2 regions of the Amycolatopsis sp. lyj-109 genome follow, and region 2 is predicted to be linked to the other one. Evidence: riboswitches for the same ligand, from Rfam matches in the RefSeq annotation. Region 2 holds a riboswitch; the other holds the start of a gene.
What was found. A riboswitch is a leader RNA that binds a small molecule or an ion and turns the genes downstream of it on or off. The one in region 2 is predicted to bind thiamine pyrophosphate.
Positions count from the first base shown of each region.

Region 1: another riboswitch for thiamine pyrophosphate. It lies ahead of thiC (phosphomethylpyrimidine synthase ThiC); the one in region 2 lies ahead of ACLJQF_RS07705 (thiamine ABC transporter substrate binding subunit).

Region 1 is NZ_JAJPWR010000015.1:189,181-196,133, reverse strand. Features, by position in the region: gene ACLJQF_RS30930 (ion transporter) at 1-646, opposite strand, end outside; gene thiD (bifunctional hydroxymethylpyrimidine kinase/phosphomethylpyrimidine kinase) at 706-1,524, opposite strand; gene ACLJQF_RS30920 (phosphatidylinositol-specific phospholipase C domain-containing protein) at 1,628-2,638, shown strand; gene thiD (bifunctional hydroxymethylpyrimidine kinase/phosphomethylpyrimidine kinase) at 2,695-3,498, opposite strand; gene thiC (phosphomethylpyrimidine synthase ThiC) at 3,495-5,129, opposite strand; TPP riboswitch at 5,123-5,244, opposite strand; gene ACLJQF_RS30905 (S1C family serine protease) at 5,283-6,194, opposite strand; gene ACLJQF_RS30900 (glycoside hydrolase family 15 protein) at 6,396-6,953, shown strand, end outside.
Region 2 is NZ_JAJPWR010000003.1:67,443-74,395, forward strand. Features, by position in the region: gene ACLJQF_RS07685 (ABC transporter ATP-binding protein) at 1-82, shown strand, start outside; gene ACLJQF_RS07690 (ABC transporter permease) at 79-957, shown strand; gene ACLJQF_RS07695 (ABC transporter ATP-binding protein) at 1,001-2,014, opposite strand; gene ACLJQF_RS07700 (ABC transporter permease) at 2,014-3,570, opposite strand; gene ACLJQF_RS07705 (thiamine ABC transporter substrate binding subunit) at 3,654-4,703, opposite strand; TPP riboswitch at 4,726-4,832, opposite strand; gene ACLJQF_RS07710 (4a-hydroxytetrahydrobiopterin dehydratase) at 4,865-5,149, shown strand; gene ACLJQF_RS07715 (hypothetical protein) at 5,518-5,853, opposite strand; gene ACLJQF_RS07720 (hypothetical protein) at 5,856-6,323, opposite strand; gene ACLJQF_RS07725 (ArsR family transcriptional regulator) at 6,320-6,910, opposite strand.

The sequences.
Region 1 (6,953 bases), on a different contig from region 2:
CGATGAACAGGTTCAGCACCGCGAAGCTCGACACCAGGATGTAGACGACGAAGAAGATCCAGGCCATCGGTGCCTGTTCCATGATCGTCTTCGCGATGTCCGGCCACGCCTCGCCGGTCATCACCTGGAACAGGGTGAACAGCGACGTGCCGAGGTCGCCGAAGTCGCCGGGGTCGATGGTGCCGAACAGCTTCGTCGCCATCACCCCGGCCACGAAGATGATCAGCCCGAGCAGCGCGGCGATCGAGGCCATCCCGGGGATCGCGGCGAGCAGCCCGGAGACGACCTTGCGCATCGACGGCACGACGGAGATCAGCCGCAGGACACGCAGCACGCGCAGCGACCGCAGGACCGCGAACGGCCCGGTCGCCGGGATCACCGCGATGCCGACCACCAGCAGGTCGAAGACGTTCCAGTTGTCGCGGAAGAAGCTGCCGCGGTAGGCGTAGAACTTCGCCAGCAGCTCGGCGACGAAGATGCCCAGCGCGAGGTGGTCGAGGACGTGCAGGAGGCCGCCGTAGCCGTCCATGAGCGACGTCGACGTCTCCATGCCGAGGGTGACGGCGTTGAAGACGATCACGGCGATGATGAAGTTCTGGAAGCGGCGGCCCTCGAGGACCTTCGTCATCCGCTCGCGCCCGGTCAAGGCCGCCCCCTGCTCAGTTCAAGGATGAGTAAACGCAGGGATGGTAACCGGGTGGGTACTCAGCGCTCCTCGGCAGCCAGCCGCCAGAAGGCCGAGACCGGGCCGACCTTCGCGCCCATCGGATACGCGTGCTCGACCGCGTGCGACACGAACCACTTGCCGTAGCGCGCGGCCTCCACCACCGACATCCCCTTCGCCAACCCCGCCGTCAGCGCCGACGCCATCGTGTCGCCCGCGCCGTGCGTGTGCGGGGTCGCGTACCGCCGGCCCGGCAGCTCCACGAACGTCGAACCGTCGAACAGCAGGTCGACGCACTCCGGGTCGGCCTGCAGGTGACCGCTCTTGACCAGGACGTACCGGGGGCCCATCCGGTGCAGCACCACCGCCGCGGTGTGCATGCCCTCGCGGTCCTTCACCGTCATCCCGGTGAGCAGCCGGACCTCGTCGAGGTTCGGCGTCAGCACGGTCGCGCGCGGTAGCAGCTCGTCGCGCAGCGCGTGCAGGCCGGCCTCGTCGAACAGCGGGTGGCCGTGCATCGACGCCGCGACCGGGTCGACGACGAACGGGATCTTCTCGTTCCGCCCGATTTCGGCGTTGTCGCACGCCGCGGCGACGGCGTGGATGATCTCGGCCGAGGCCAGCATGCCGGTCTTCGCCGCGCCGACGCCCATGTCCGCCGCCACCGCCTCGATCTGCCCGGCCACGATGTGCGGCGGCAGATCGGCGCGGTCGTGCACGCCCAGGGTGTTCTGCACGGTGACGGCGGTGACCGCGACCAGGCCGTGCACGCCACAGGTCAGGAACGTGCGCAGGTCCGCCTGCAGGCCGGCGGCACCGCCGGAGTCCGACCCGGCGATGGTCAACGCCGAAGGGATCATGGTTTTCCCGACTTCTGGTCTAGGCCAATCGGCCGCTTTTGCTTCATCAACAGTCAACCACGGTGGGACATTGTGAACGTTACTCACGTTCGAAGGAGCCTGGATGAAGCTCTTCTCGGTGGCACTCCTCACGGCCGCGCTCACGCTCTCCGGGGCGACCGCCGCCAACGCCGACAGTCCCAAGCTTTCCCACGTCACGACCGTCGGTGTGCACAACACCTACGACCCGGCGGCCTACGACTACCTGGCTCGCGCGCTCGACGCCGGGTCGTCGCTGATCGAGCTCGACGTCTGGCCGGACTTCTTCACCCACGAATGGAAGGTCAGCCACTCGAACCCGTTGGGGAACAACAACAACTGCGTCGCGGCGACTTCGGCGTCGCAGCTGTACTCGGGCGGGAAGAACAAGAACCTCGAGTACTGCCTCGACGACATCCGGATCTGGCTGGCCGCCCATCCCGGGCACACGCCGGTCACGTTGAAGCTCGAGATGAAGACGGGCTTCTCGGACAACACCGGCATGGGGCCGGACGAGCTGGACGCCACGTTCCGGGCGCACCTCGGCAGCGTCGCCTTCCGGCCGGCCGAGCTGCTCGGGAGCTACGGCACGCTCGACGACGCGGCCAAAGCGGACAACTGGCCGTCCGTGGACGCGTTGCGGGGCCGGGTGATCACCGAGATCATCCCGGGCACGGTCGAGGAGGGGAACCCGACCGACACGCTCAAGACCGACGTCGAGTACGCGCGCTACCTGGTCGGCCTCAAGAACGTGGGCAAGCTCGGCGACGCGAACATCTTCCCGACCGTGCACGGCGCGGCCGGGGGTGACCCGCGGGACAAGTACACCGCCGACCTCAAGCCGTGGTTCGTGGTCTTCGACGGCGACGCGAACGCGTGGGTGACCCAGACCGGGCCGTGGTGGTACGACGCCAACCACTACTACGTCGTGATGACCGACGGGCAGAACGTCGCGCCGGCCATCGACGGCCACAACCCGACGGTCGACCAGGCCAACCAGCGCGTCGCCGACCTGGCGAAGCAGCACGCGTCGGTGGTCACCGCGGACTGGACCGGGCTGACGACGGTCCTGCCGCAGGTACTCGCGCGCGGCTAAGACAGTCTGCCGCGGTCCTCGTGAGTGGTAATTAGGGTTCTAACCCTAATTACCACTCACGACAAGTGCGGTAGGACCCAGAACGGGGAGACGGGGCCGACACCCGCACCCAGCGGGTAGGCCTCCGCCACGCACCTCTCGATGAACTTCTTCCCCGCGGCGACGGCGTCCGGCACCGAGGCGCCCTTCGCCAGCGATGCCGTGATCGCCGACGCCAAGGTGTCGCCGCCGCCGTGGGTGTTCTCCGTCTCGTAGCGCGGGCCGCTGAGGGAGATGTACTCACGGCCGTCCGAGAGCAGGTCGACGCACTCGGTCGTCCCCTGCATGTGGCCGCCCTTGACCAGGACCCACTGCGAGCCGAACTCCAGCAGGGCCTCGGCGGCGGTCCGCTGCGAAGCCGCGTCGACCACGGAAACACCCGTCAGCAGCCGGACTTCGTCGAGATTCGGCGTGATCAGCGTCGCCCGGGGGAACAGCTCCGTGCGGATCGCCTCCAGTGCGTCCTCGCGCAGCAGGGCGTGTCCCGTCATCGACGCCGCCACCGGGTCGACCACGAACGGGAAAGGCCCGACCTCGTCCAGGGTCTTCGCGACCGCGCGGATGATCTCCGCCGTCGCCAGCATGCCCGTCTTGGCCGCGTCGACGCCCATGTCCGACGCCACCGCCTTGATCTGCGCCGTGACCACGTCGGCGGGTATCTCTGTGAAACCCTGCACGCCCAACGAGTTCTGCACGGTGACCGCGGTCAGCGCGACCAGTCCGTGCACTCCGTGCGCGAAGAACGTCCGCAGGTCGGCCTGGATGCCCGCACCACCGCCGGAGTCCGAGCCGGCGATGGTGAGGGCGGTCCGTGGGGTCATTGCCCCACCACGGGCAGGTAGACCTTGCCGCCGGACTCGGAGAACTCCGCCGACTTCGAAGCCATGCCGGCCTCGATGGCCTCCACAGTGGACAGTCCGTGTTCCTCCGCGTACTTGCGGACGTCCTGCGTGATCCGCATCGAGCAGAACTTCGGGCCGCACATCGAGCAGAAGTGCGCGGTCTTGGCCGGCTCGGCGGGCAGGGTTTCGTCGTGGAACGAACGCGCGGTGTCCGGGTCCAGCGACAGGTTGAACTGGTCGTTCCAGCGGAACTCGAACCGCGCCTTCGACAGCTCGTCGTCCCATTCCTGCGCGTACTTGTGCCCCTTGGCCAGATCCGCGGCGTGCGCGGCGATCTTGTACGTGATGACGCCGGTCTTGACGTCGTCGCGGTTGGGCAGGCCGAGGTGCTCCTTCGGCGTCACGTAACACAGCATCGCCGTGCCGTACCAGCCGATCTGCGCCGCGCCGATGGCCGACGTGATGTGGTCGTACGCCGGCGCGATGTCCGTCGCGAGCGGGCCGAGGGTGTAGAACGGTGCTTCACCGCAGAGCTTTTCCTCGAGCTCCACGTTTTCCTTGATCTTGTGCATCGGCACGTGGCCGGGGCCCTCGATCATCACCTGGACGTCGTGCGAACGCGCGATGTGCGTCAGCTCACCGAGGGTCTCCAGCTCGGCGAACTGGGCGCGGTCGTTGGCATCGGCGATCGAGCCGGGGCGTAGGCCGTCGCCGAGGGAGAACGTGACGTCGTACTGCCGGAGGATCTCGCAGAGTTCCTCGAAGTGCGTGTACAAAAAGGACTCCTGGTGGTGCGCCAGGCACCACGCGGCCATGATCGAGCCGCCGCGGCTGACGATGCCGGTGACGCGCCGCGCGGTCAGCGGGATGTAGCGCAGCAGCACGCCGGCGTGCACGGTGACGTAGTCGACACCCTGTTCGCACTGCTCGATGATGGTGTCGCGGTACACCTCCCACGACAGCTTTTCCGGTTCGCCGTCGACCTTTTCCAGCGCCTGGTAGATCGGCACGGTGCCGACCGGTACCGGCGAGTTGCGGATGATCCACTCCCGCGTTTCGTGGATCCGCTTGCCGGTGGAGAGGTCCATGATCGTGTCGGCACCCCAGCGGGTCGCCCACACCATCTTGTCGACCTCTTCCTCGACCGACGACCAGACGGCCGAATTGCCCATGTTGGCGTTGATCTTCACCAGGAAGTTCTTGCCGATGATCATCGGCTCGGCCTCGGGGTGCTTCCGGTTGGCCGGGATCACCGCGCGGCCGCGGGCGACCTCGTCGCGCACGAATTCGGGCGAAACCCGTTCCCTGGCGGCGATGTACTCCATTTCCCGGGTGATGACGCCCTGTTTGGCCCACCCGAGCTGGGTGTTGTGCTCACGTCCGTCGGCCCAGCCGGCGCGCAGCCGGTGAAGTCCACTGTGGACGTCGATCTCGACCTCCGGGTCCGTGTACGGGCCAGAGGTGTCGTAGACGTCGAACTGCTCACCGTTGGAGAGATCGATCCGCCGGACGGGGACGCGGAGCCCGGATTCGGTCTGGTTGTACGCCTTGTGCGAGCCGGTGATCGGTCCCGTGGTCACGGAGACGTCCTTGTTTTCCAGCGTCGTCAACGACTTTCACTCCCTACGCCGGCATTACCCGGTCAGGTTCATGCGGTCGGTGACGCCTGCGAAACGCAAGTCACCCTCTCAGCCCGCCATGGCGCGAGCTCCCGCGTTGGTGTTGTGTCCCCGACCATGCCACGCCGACGCGCGATACTCAAGTCAGCCGACCAACTCTGCCGGGGTGGCGTAGACGTCGACCATGGCGCCGTTGCGCAGCACGGTGATCGGCAGTGCGGTGCCGATCACTTCCGCGAACAGCTGCCGCTGGATGCCTTGGGCGTCCGACACGCGGGTGCGCCCGACGGTCAGCACGAGGTCGCCGGCCTTGAGTCCCGCCCGGTCGGCGGGACCGCCGGCGACGACTTCGTGCACCCGCAGTCCGGCGTTCTGCCCGGTGCGCCCGGCGACGTCGTCCGGCAGCGGCGCGGGCACCCCGACGACGCCGAGGTACGCCCGCCGCACGCGGCCCTCGACGACGAGCGTGTCGATGATCCGCCGCGTCGTCGCGTTGATCGGCACGGCGAGCCCGAGGCCGAACCCGGCGACGGCGGTGTTGATGCCGACGACCCGGCCGGCGGAGTCGGCGAGCGCGCCGCCGGAGTTGCCGGGGTTGAGCGCGGCGTCGGTCTGGATGACGTCCTCGATCACGCGGGTGGTGCGCCCCTGCCGCACCGGCAGCGCCCGCCCGAGCGCGCTGACGACCCCGGCGGTGACGGTCCCGGAGAACCCGAGCGGGTTTCCGACGGCGACGACGAGCTGCCCGACGACGAGCCGATCGGCGTCGCCCAGCACCGCGGCGGCCGGCGTCGCGCCCCGGGCGCGCAGCACGGCGAGATCGGACAGCGGATCGGCCCCGACGACGTCGAAGGGCACCTCGCTGCCGTCGGCGAAGGTGGCGACCCCGCGCCGGTGGTCGCTGACGACGTGGGCGTTGGTGAGCAGGTGCCCGTCCTCGGCGAAGACGACGGCCGAGCCGCTGCCGCGCGCGAGCTGGACCCCGGCGACGTGCGGGGTGACGGTCTTCGCGACGGTGCTGACCGCGCGCGAGTAGGCGTCCATCGCCTCGTCCATGGCAGCCCCCGATTACACCGTTGCAGGTAATACAATTCTGCGCCCGGTTCGGCGGGAACTCCGTTCGCTGTCCGTGAACCGGCGGCCGGACCAGTGACGGTCAGTGGTTCACCGGATCGGACCATGCGCCGGTGAAGAATCGGCGGCAGACTCCCAAGTCGCTTCTGTAACGGTGCAGAAGCGATCTTCTGTGGGGTTGATATGCGAAAACTCATCTTCGGCGCCCTCGCCGGGCTGCTGGTCACCGGCCTGATCCCGGCGACCGCGGCGGCGCAGGGTGAGGCTCCCGGAACGCCCGGGGCCCATCCCAGCTGGCTACCCGCGAACAAGACCGGGTTCGGGACCGCGCACGACCGGTCCAGCAACGTCTGGTTCACCCTCCAGGGCGGGCAGCTGTCCGAGGTCTACTACCCGGACCTGTCGACACCGAGCGTCCGCTCGATGAACTTCGTCGTCACGGACGGCCGCAGCTTCGCCGTCACCGACTACTCGGCGAAGTCGCAGCAGGTGCGGCGGACCGACGACGACAGTTTGGTTTACGAGCAGACCAGCACCGACGACCAGCACCGCTGGCGCCTCCGCAAGACCTACGTCACCGACCCGGCCGCCACGACCGTGCTGGTCGACGTCGACTTCCAGTCCCTCACCGGGCGGCCCTACCAGCTCTACGCGGTCGCCGACCCGGACCTCACCAACGACGGCTCCGACGACTCGGCCGCCCGCGCACGTGACGCCGTCACCGCGCAGGACGCCTCGAAC
Region 2 (6,953 bases):
GGGGGTCGCGGTCCACGAGGCGACGCGGGCCCGCACCGGCCTGGAAGACCTGTTCGCGCGGCTGACCGAGGGGGCGGAATGACTGCCGTCTTGGAGGCACCGGCGGCCCGCACGGGCCACGACACGGTCCCGCTGCCGCGACTGCTGGCCGCGGAGCTGCGCTGGATCTTCCGGCGGCCGCGCACGCTGGCCGTGCTCGGGCTCCTGGCGCTGATCCCGGTGGTGATCGGCATCGGCCTGACTCTGGTGGACGATGCGGGTTCGCAGGGTGGCGGCCCGAACGACGGCGGCGGAGCGCTGCTCTCGTCCGCGGTCAACAACGCGTTCGTGCTGCCCATCGCGGCGATCGTGATGTCATTGGCACTGCTGCTGCCGCTGGCCTCGGCCATGGCGGGCGCGGACGCGATCGCGGGCGAGACCTCGCACGGCACGCTGCGCGGCTGGCTGATCGCCCCGGTCGGCCGCGGCCGGCTGCTGGCGGTCAAGGCGTTCGGCGTCGCGACGGTGTCGGTCGTTTCGGTGCTGGCGATGTGCGTGACGGGCGTGGTGACCGGGCTGATCATCAACGGCACGGATTCGCTGTTCACGCTGTCGGGCACGACGTTGTCCCTCGGCGGCGCGCTGGCCCGCATCCTGCTGGTGGCGGGCTGGGTGGTGCTGCAGCTGTGGGCGGTCGGCGCGGTGGCGCTGGCGCTGTCCAGCTGGACCGAGCACCCGATGCTGGTGGTGGCTTCGGTCCTGGCGGGCGACATCGTGTTCACGATCCTCGGGTTCCTGACGTCGCTGGACTGGCTGCACCCGTTCCTGCTGACGCAGAACTGGTCGATGGCCCCGGCGGAGGTCCTCCAAGACCCGATGGGCACCCAGATGCTGGGCGAGGGCGCTCTGCGCGCGGTTTGCTACATCGTGATCGGACTTTCGCTGGCCTACGCCCGCATGTCCACTCGCGACGGCTGACGCGGTCGTGAGTGGTAATTCGGGTTAGAACCCTAATTACCACTCACGACGAGCCGACCACCGCCAGGCCGTCGGGGTCCAGTGCCAGCCGTACCTCGTCGCCGGCCCGTAGGTCCGAAGCCGCCGGGGCTACCGCGTCCACAGTGGACTCCGAGAGGCGCACCACCAGGCGCACGTGTTCCCGCCGGTGCACCGCCGCGATGACCTCGCCCGGCACGCCTTCGGCGGCGACGCGCAGCGCGTGCGGCCGCAAGCCCAGCCGCACCGGGCCGTCGTCGACGTCGGGCAAGGCCACGTCGCCGAGGGACGTGTGCACGACCCCGCCCGCGGCCGTGCCGTCCACGAACGTCGTCACGCCCAGGAAGCGGGCCACCTCGTCGTCCGCCGGGTTGCGCCACACCCGGCGGACCGCGCCCTCCTGCCGGACCTCGCCCGCGTCGAGCACCGCCACCCGGTCGGCGAGCGTGAACGCCTCCTCCTGGTCGTGGGTCACCAGCAGCGCCGTGATCTTGCTGCGCCGCAACAGGTCCGCCAGGTCGATCGCCAGCTGCTCGCGCAACCCCGCGTCCAAACCGGACAGTGGCTCGTCGAGCAGCAGCAACCGCGGCTTCGGCGCCAGCGCCCGGGCCAGCGCCACCCGCTGCGCCTGGCCGCCCGACAGCTCCGTCACCCGGCGCTTCTCGAAGCCGGTCAGGCCGACGAGCTCCAGCAGCTCGGCCACCCGTGGGGCCCACTGCGCGCGGGGCACGCCGTGCATCCGCAGGCCGAACGCGATGTTCGCGGCGACGTCGCGGTGGGTGAACAGCTGGCCGTCCTGGAACACCAGGCCGAAGCCGCGGCGGTGGACCGGGACCGGGCCGAGGTCCTCGCCGTCCCAGCTCACCGAGCCGCGAGCCGACGGCTCGAGCCCGGTGATCGCGCGCAGCAGCGTCGACTTTCCCGAGCCCGACGGGCCGAGCAGCGCCAGCACCTCGCCGTCGGCGATGTCCAGCCGGGCGTCGCGGACCGCCGCGAACGTTCCGTAGTGGACAGTCAGGTCCCGTACCGACAACGCCATCAGAACTCTCCCACCCCGCCGCGCCCGAGCCGGTCGATCAGCGCGACCGCCAGCACCGTCACGAGCATCAGCAACGCGCACGCCGCATAAGCCATCTGGTTGTTCAGCTCGCCCGGGCGCCCCATCAGCGTCGCGACCGCGACCGGCAGCGTCGGCGCCGTCGGCCGGGCGAGGAAGCTCGTCGCGCCGAACTCGCCGAGGGCCACGACGAAGCCGAAGCCCGCCGCCGCGACCAGCGGCCGCAGCGTCAGCGGCAGGTCGATCTCCCGCCACACCCGCAGCGGGCTCGCCCCGAGCGTCGACGCGGCCTGCCGCAGCCGGACGTCGACCGAGCGCAGCACCGGCAGCACCATCCGCACGACCAGCGGGATGATCACCAGCGCCTGGGCCAGCGGCACCAGGTAGGGCGACGTCCGCAGGTCGCCGGGCAGCGCGTCGAGCGTCACCAGGTAGCCGAACCCGACGGTCACCGCGGACACCCCGAGCGGCAGCATCAGGACGGCGTCCATCGTCTCGCCGAGGCCTCGCGCCGCCTTTGCGGGTGAGCGGCGCAGCGCCACCAGCACCACGGACGCGAGCACGCCGACGACCATCGCGAGCAGCGTCGCGTCGATGGCCACCTTGAGCGAGTTCAGCGCGGCGTCCCAGCCGGAGACCTGAAGGGCGCCTTTCTCGCCGGTGCCGGTCAGGGCCCGGTACCCGGCGAGGCTCCAGCCGTCCTCAGTGGACACCGATTCGGCGAGCAGCGCGACGATCGGCGTCACCAGCAACGCGAGCACGACGCCCGCCGCGCCGACGACCCACCACTCGCCGCCGCGAGGACGTCGCGCCTGACCCGAGCCGATCCGGGCCCCCTCCTTGCGCCGCCGCGCCAGCCCGCCGAGCACCAGCGCGGCGACCACGGCCGTGAACTGGATCAGCGAAAGCGCCGCGGCCCCCGAGAGGTCGAGGAGGTCGACCGTGCGCAGGTAGATCTCGGTTTCCAGGGTCCGGTAGCGGGCACCGCCGAGGATGAGCACGACCCCGAAACTGGTGGCGCAGAACAGGAACACGACGGCCGCGGCGGACGCGATCGCCGGCGCCAGCGCGGGCAGCGTCACCGACCGGAAGGCCCGCCACGGCGACGCGCCGAGCGCCCGGGCCGCGTCGGTCGTCCGCGAATCCAGCCGCGCCCACAGCCCGGCGACGGTCCGCGCGACGACGGCGACGTTGAAGAAGGCGTTGGCCAGCACGATCGGCAGCACGCCACCGTCCGGCCACAGCGCCCGGAACGCCAGCCCGACGACCACGGTCGGCAGCACGAACGGCACCAGCACCAGCGTCCGCGCCAGGCCGACACCGGGCAGCCGCACCCGGGCCAGCAGGAACGCCACCGGCAGCCCGGCCAGCACCGCGACCAGCGTCGACGCGGCCGCGCTCGCGACCGTGAACCCGGCCAGCTGCCAGGTCCGCGCGTCTTTCAGGACCACTTCGAGCCCGCCCGCGGCGAACCCGCGGCTGATGATCGCCAGCACCGGCCAGGCGAAGAACACCACCAGGAAGCCGATCGGGGCCAGGCCGAGCAGTGCCAGGCCGAGCCCGCGGGCCGTCCGCGGCGGGGCTGTCGCTTTTCGGGGCGGAGTCCCGGATGGCACTGGTGTCACTGCACGAGCGTGCGCCATTCGCCGATCCACTTCTCGCGTCCGGCCTGCACCTGGTCCGCGGGCAGCGTCTGCGGCTTCTGCGGCAGCGGCGCGACCTGCGCCCAGCCCGCGGGCAGGTCGACGCCCTGGCGCGCCGGGTAGACGTACATGTTGGCCGCGACCGTCGCCTGGAACTGCTGGGACAGCAGAAAGTCGACGACCTTGCGCGCGTTCTCGACCTGCTTGCCGTTCGCCAGCACGCCGGCGTACTCGACCTGCCGGTAGCAGGTGTCGAGCAGCGCTTTGGTGCGCGGCTTCCCGTCGTCGCCGATCTCGGCGGCCGGCGACGACGCGTACGAGACGACGATCGGCCGCGGCCCCTTGCCGGACGAGCCGGAGAACTGCTTGGTGTACGCCTCTTCCCAGCCGCTGACCACCTTGACGCCGTTGGCCTTCAGCTTCGTCCAGTAGTCCTTCCAGCCGGCCTCGCCGTACTTGGCGACGGTGCCGAGGAGGAACGCCAGCCCGGGGGACGCCGTCGCCGGGTCCTCGGCGACCAGCAGGTCCTGGTACTTCGGGTCGGCCAGGTCGTCGTAGGTCTCCGGCGCGGGGATCCCCTTGGTGGTGAAGTAGTTCGTGTCGACGTTGACGCAGACGTCACCGACGTCGACCGCGGACAGCCGGTGCTCGGGGTCGACGGCGTAGCGCTGCGGCCCGCGGTCGGCCTCGGGGCTGGTGTAGGGCTCGAAGACGCCCTCGCTGAGCGCGCGTGAGGCGAAGGTGGAGTCAACGCCGAAGGCGACGTCGCCGATCGGGTTGGCCTTCGTCAGCACGAGCTTGTTGGTCAGCGATCCGGCGTCGCCCTGCTTGAGCACGGAAACCTTGATGCCCGACTGCTTCTGGAAGGCGTCGAGCACCTCCTGCGGCGCGAGGAAGGAATCGTGCGTCACGAGGGTGACGGTGGGCGTCTGCTGCGTACCACCGTCACCGTCCGACAGCGAGCACCCAGCGGCGACGGCGCTGACGGCGGCGATGGCCGTCGCGGCGCGCACAGCCCTGCGTTTCATCTACCCTCCTGCACTTCGCCGGACGCGGAGGGAAGGCCCTCCCGTCGCCGGCATGATCCGGTCAGGTGCGAACGGTCGCGGAGTGACCCGCCTCTCAGCCCGGCTGACCGGACTCCCGTGGCAACCGTGCAGCGTAGTCCAGGACGGACGACCATGGAGACATGACGGAAATCTTGAGCGACTCCGAGGCCGATCGTCTTCTGCGCACCGGCTGGACCCGGTCCGGCGCGGTCATCTCCCGCGAGGCGGAGCTGGCGAGCTTCCCCCAGGCGATCGAGGTGGTGGACCGCGTCGCGGTGCTCGCCGAAGCCGCCGACCACCACCCGGACATCGACATCCGCTGGCGCACGCTGACGTTCCGGCTCTCCACCCATTCGGCGGGCGGGCTGACGGCGAAGGACTTCGACCTGGCCGCGCAGATCGACTCGGTGCTCGATTCCGTGTGATCCCGGTTACGCTGAGTGCACCTTTGACCGGGTTCGACGTCTCTCGGTTACCGGAACCTTCGGGAGGGAGACACAGATGACTCAGGCAATCGTGGTCGGCACGGCAGCGTTCGCGGCAATGGTGGCGGCGGCCGGTGGGGTGCTCTGGTTCACCGCCCGCAACCGCCGTCACCTGGACGGCTGAGAGTTCGATCACAGCTGTTAACACGGGGCATGATCAGCGCGCTGTTCCTGCGGAAGCATCGGTTTTAAGCCCTAGGAAGCGCCATGAACAGCACCGCCGCCCTCACGCCCGCCCAGCGCGTCTGGATCAACACCCTCGCCCCCGCGGTGGTGCTGATCGTGATCGCCCTGCTGGGCCTGCTCGGCTAACGAATCCGGTCGGGCGGCGGAAATTCGACCGGCTTCTCGTCGGCCGTGGACCAGTACTCCAGACACGACAACCGGCCGTCATCGACGAACACGATGAGCCCGCCGTCCGGCACATCGGCTTCGGCCGCCACCGAGTTCTTCAGCTCCGCGCGCGGTATCGCGTCGTCCACCGCGAGGTCGATCGTGGGGCACCCGCAGCCGCACCGGCCGATCACCCGGGCCGTGGCGGCCTGCGCCCGCAGTTCCGCGGCACTGGGGAAGTCGGCCGCGAGCAGCGTGTCCAGGGCCGTCCGCTCGTTCGGCGTGAGCGGGCGGGCCGCAGCGTCGTCCACGATCAGTACCGGGACATGCTCGGGATCGTCTTCTCGGCGACCCCGATCAGATCTTCGACCTTCGCGACGTCGGCCGCCACGTCCTCGGCGGTGACCGAAGGCGCTTCGGAAGAGCGGTAAGCGACTTCGTTGCGCCGCACCCGCATCCGGTTGAAGGGCCGCAGAAGCGGCCCGAGCGGCGGATCGAGCTGCGCGAGAACCGCTTCGTAGACGGCGATGTGGCCACCGCGGCTCGTCGCGCGCAGGCCTTGGTTCTGCAGGACGGCCGCCAACGAACGCCGTGCGGCGTCATACGCCAGCGTGTAGGCGCCCTCTGGATCCGAGTCCAGCAGCTGCAGTGCCGAAGCGACGTGCGTGCGGGCCCGGCCCAGCTCCGCCTCCGCAGCCTCCCGCGAAGCCGGGACGGGTTCGAGGGAGCCGCGCGCGATGAGCGCGTCGATCGTGGCGCGGCCCTGGTTCCACCGGGTCATTCTGTCTCCTGATCGAGCTGCAGCGGAGCCAGCGGACGCTCACGCACGCTGGTGAGGAACGGATCCGAGCTGCTCGACGCCCACGCCGACGGCGAGATTCGGTGGACGTTGACTTCGCGCCCCAGCCGCCGCGACACGCCCTCGGCCAGGTCGAAGAGCTCGTCCGGATCGGGCGAACCGACGACGAGGACATCGACGTCACCCGGCGGCGGCCCCGGTTCGCCGCTGTAGCGCGCGGCCCAGGACCCGTAGATGTAGGCCTCGCGCACGCCCGCCACCCCGGACAGGGCCTCGGCGAGCAGCGGCAGCGGCCCGAAGGTGACCGAGAGGACCTCGCTCAACGGCCGGTAGAGCGGGGTATCGGTGCGGGCTTTGACGAGCCGGCTCCGGCCGACCCGCCGGTCTTCGAGGATGCCGCCGACGACGAGCCGTTCGACCTCGCGCAGCACGGTCGTCGCCGAGACACCGAAAGCCTTGGCGAGCTCGGTGATGTTGTACTCGCGCTCGGGGTGCAGCAGGACCAGCGCGAGCAGCTCACCCTGCATGCGCGAACGCAGGAGGGGCAGCAGGCTCGGCGAAGCTTTCATTGGGCGCAGTATATCCTGCGCCCAATGAAAGCAACAGTCAGTA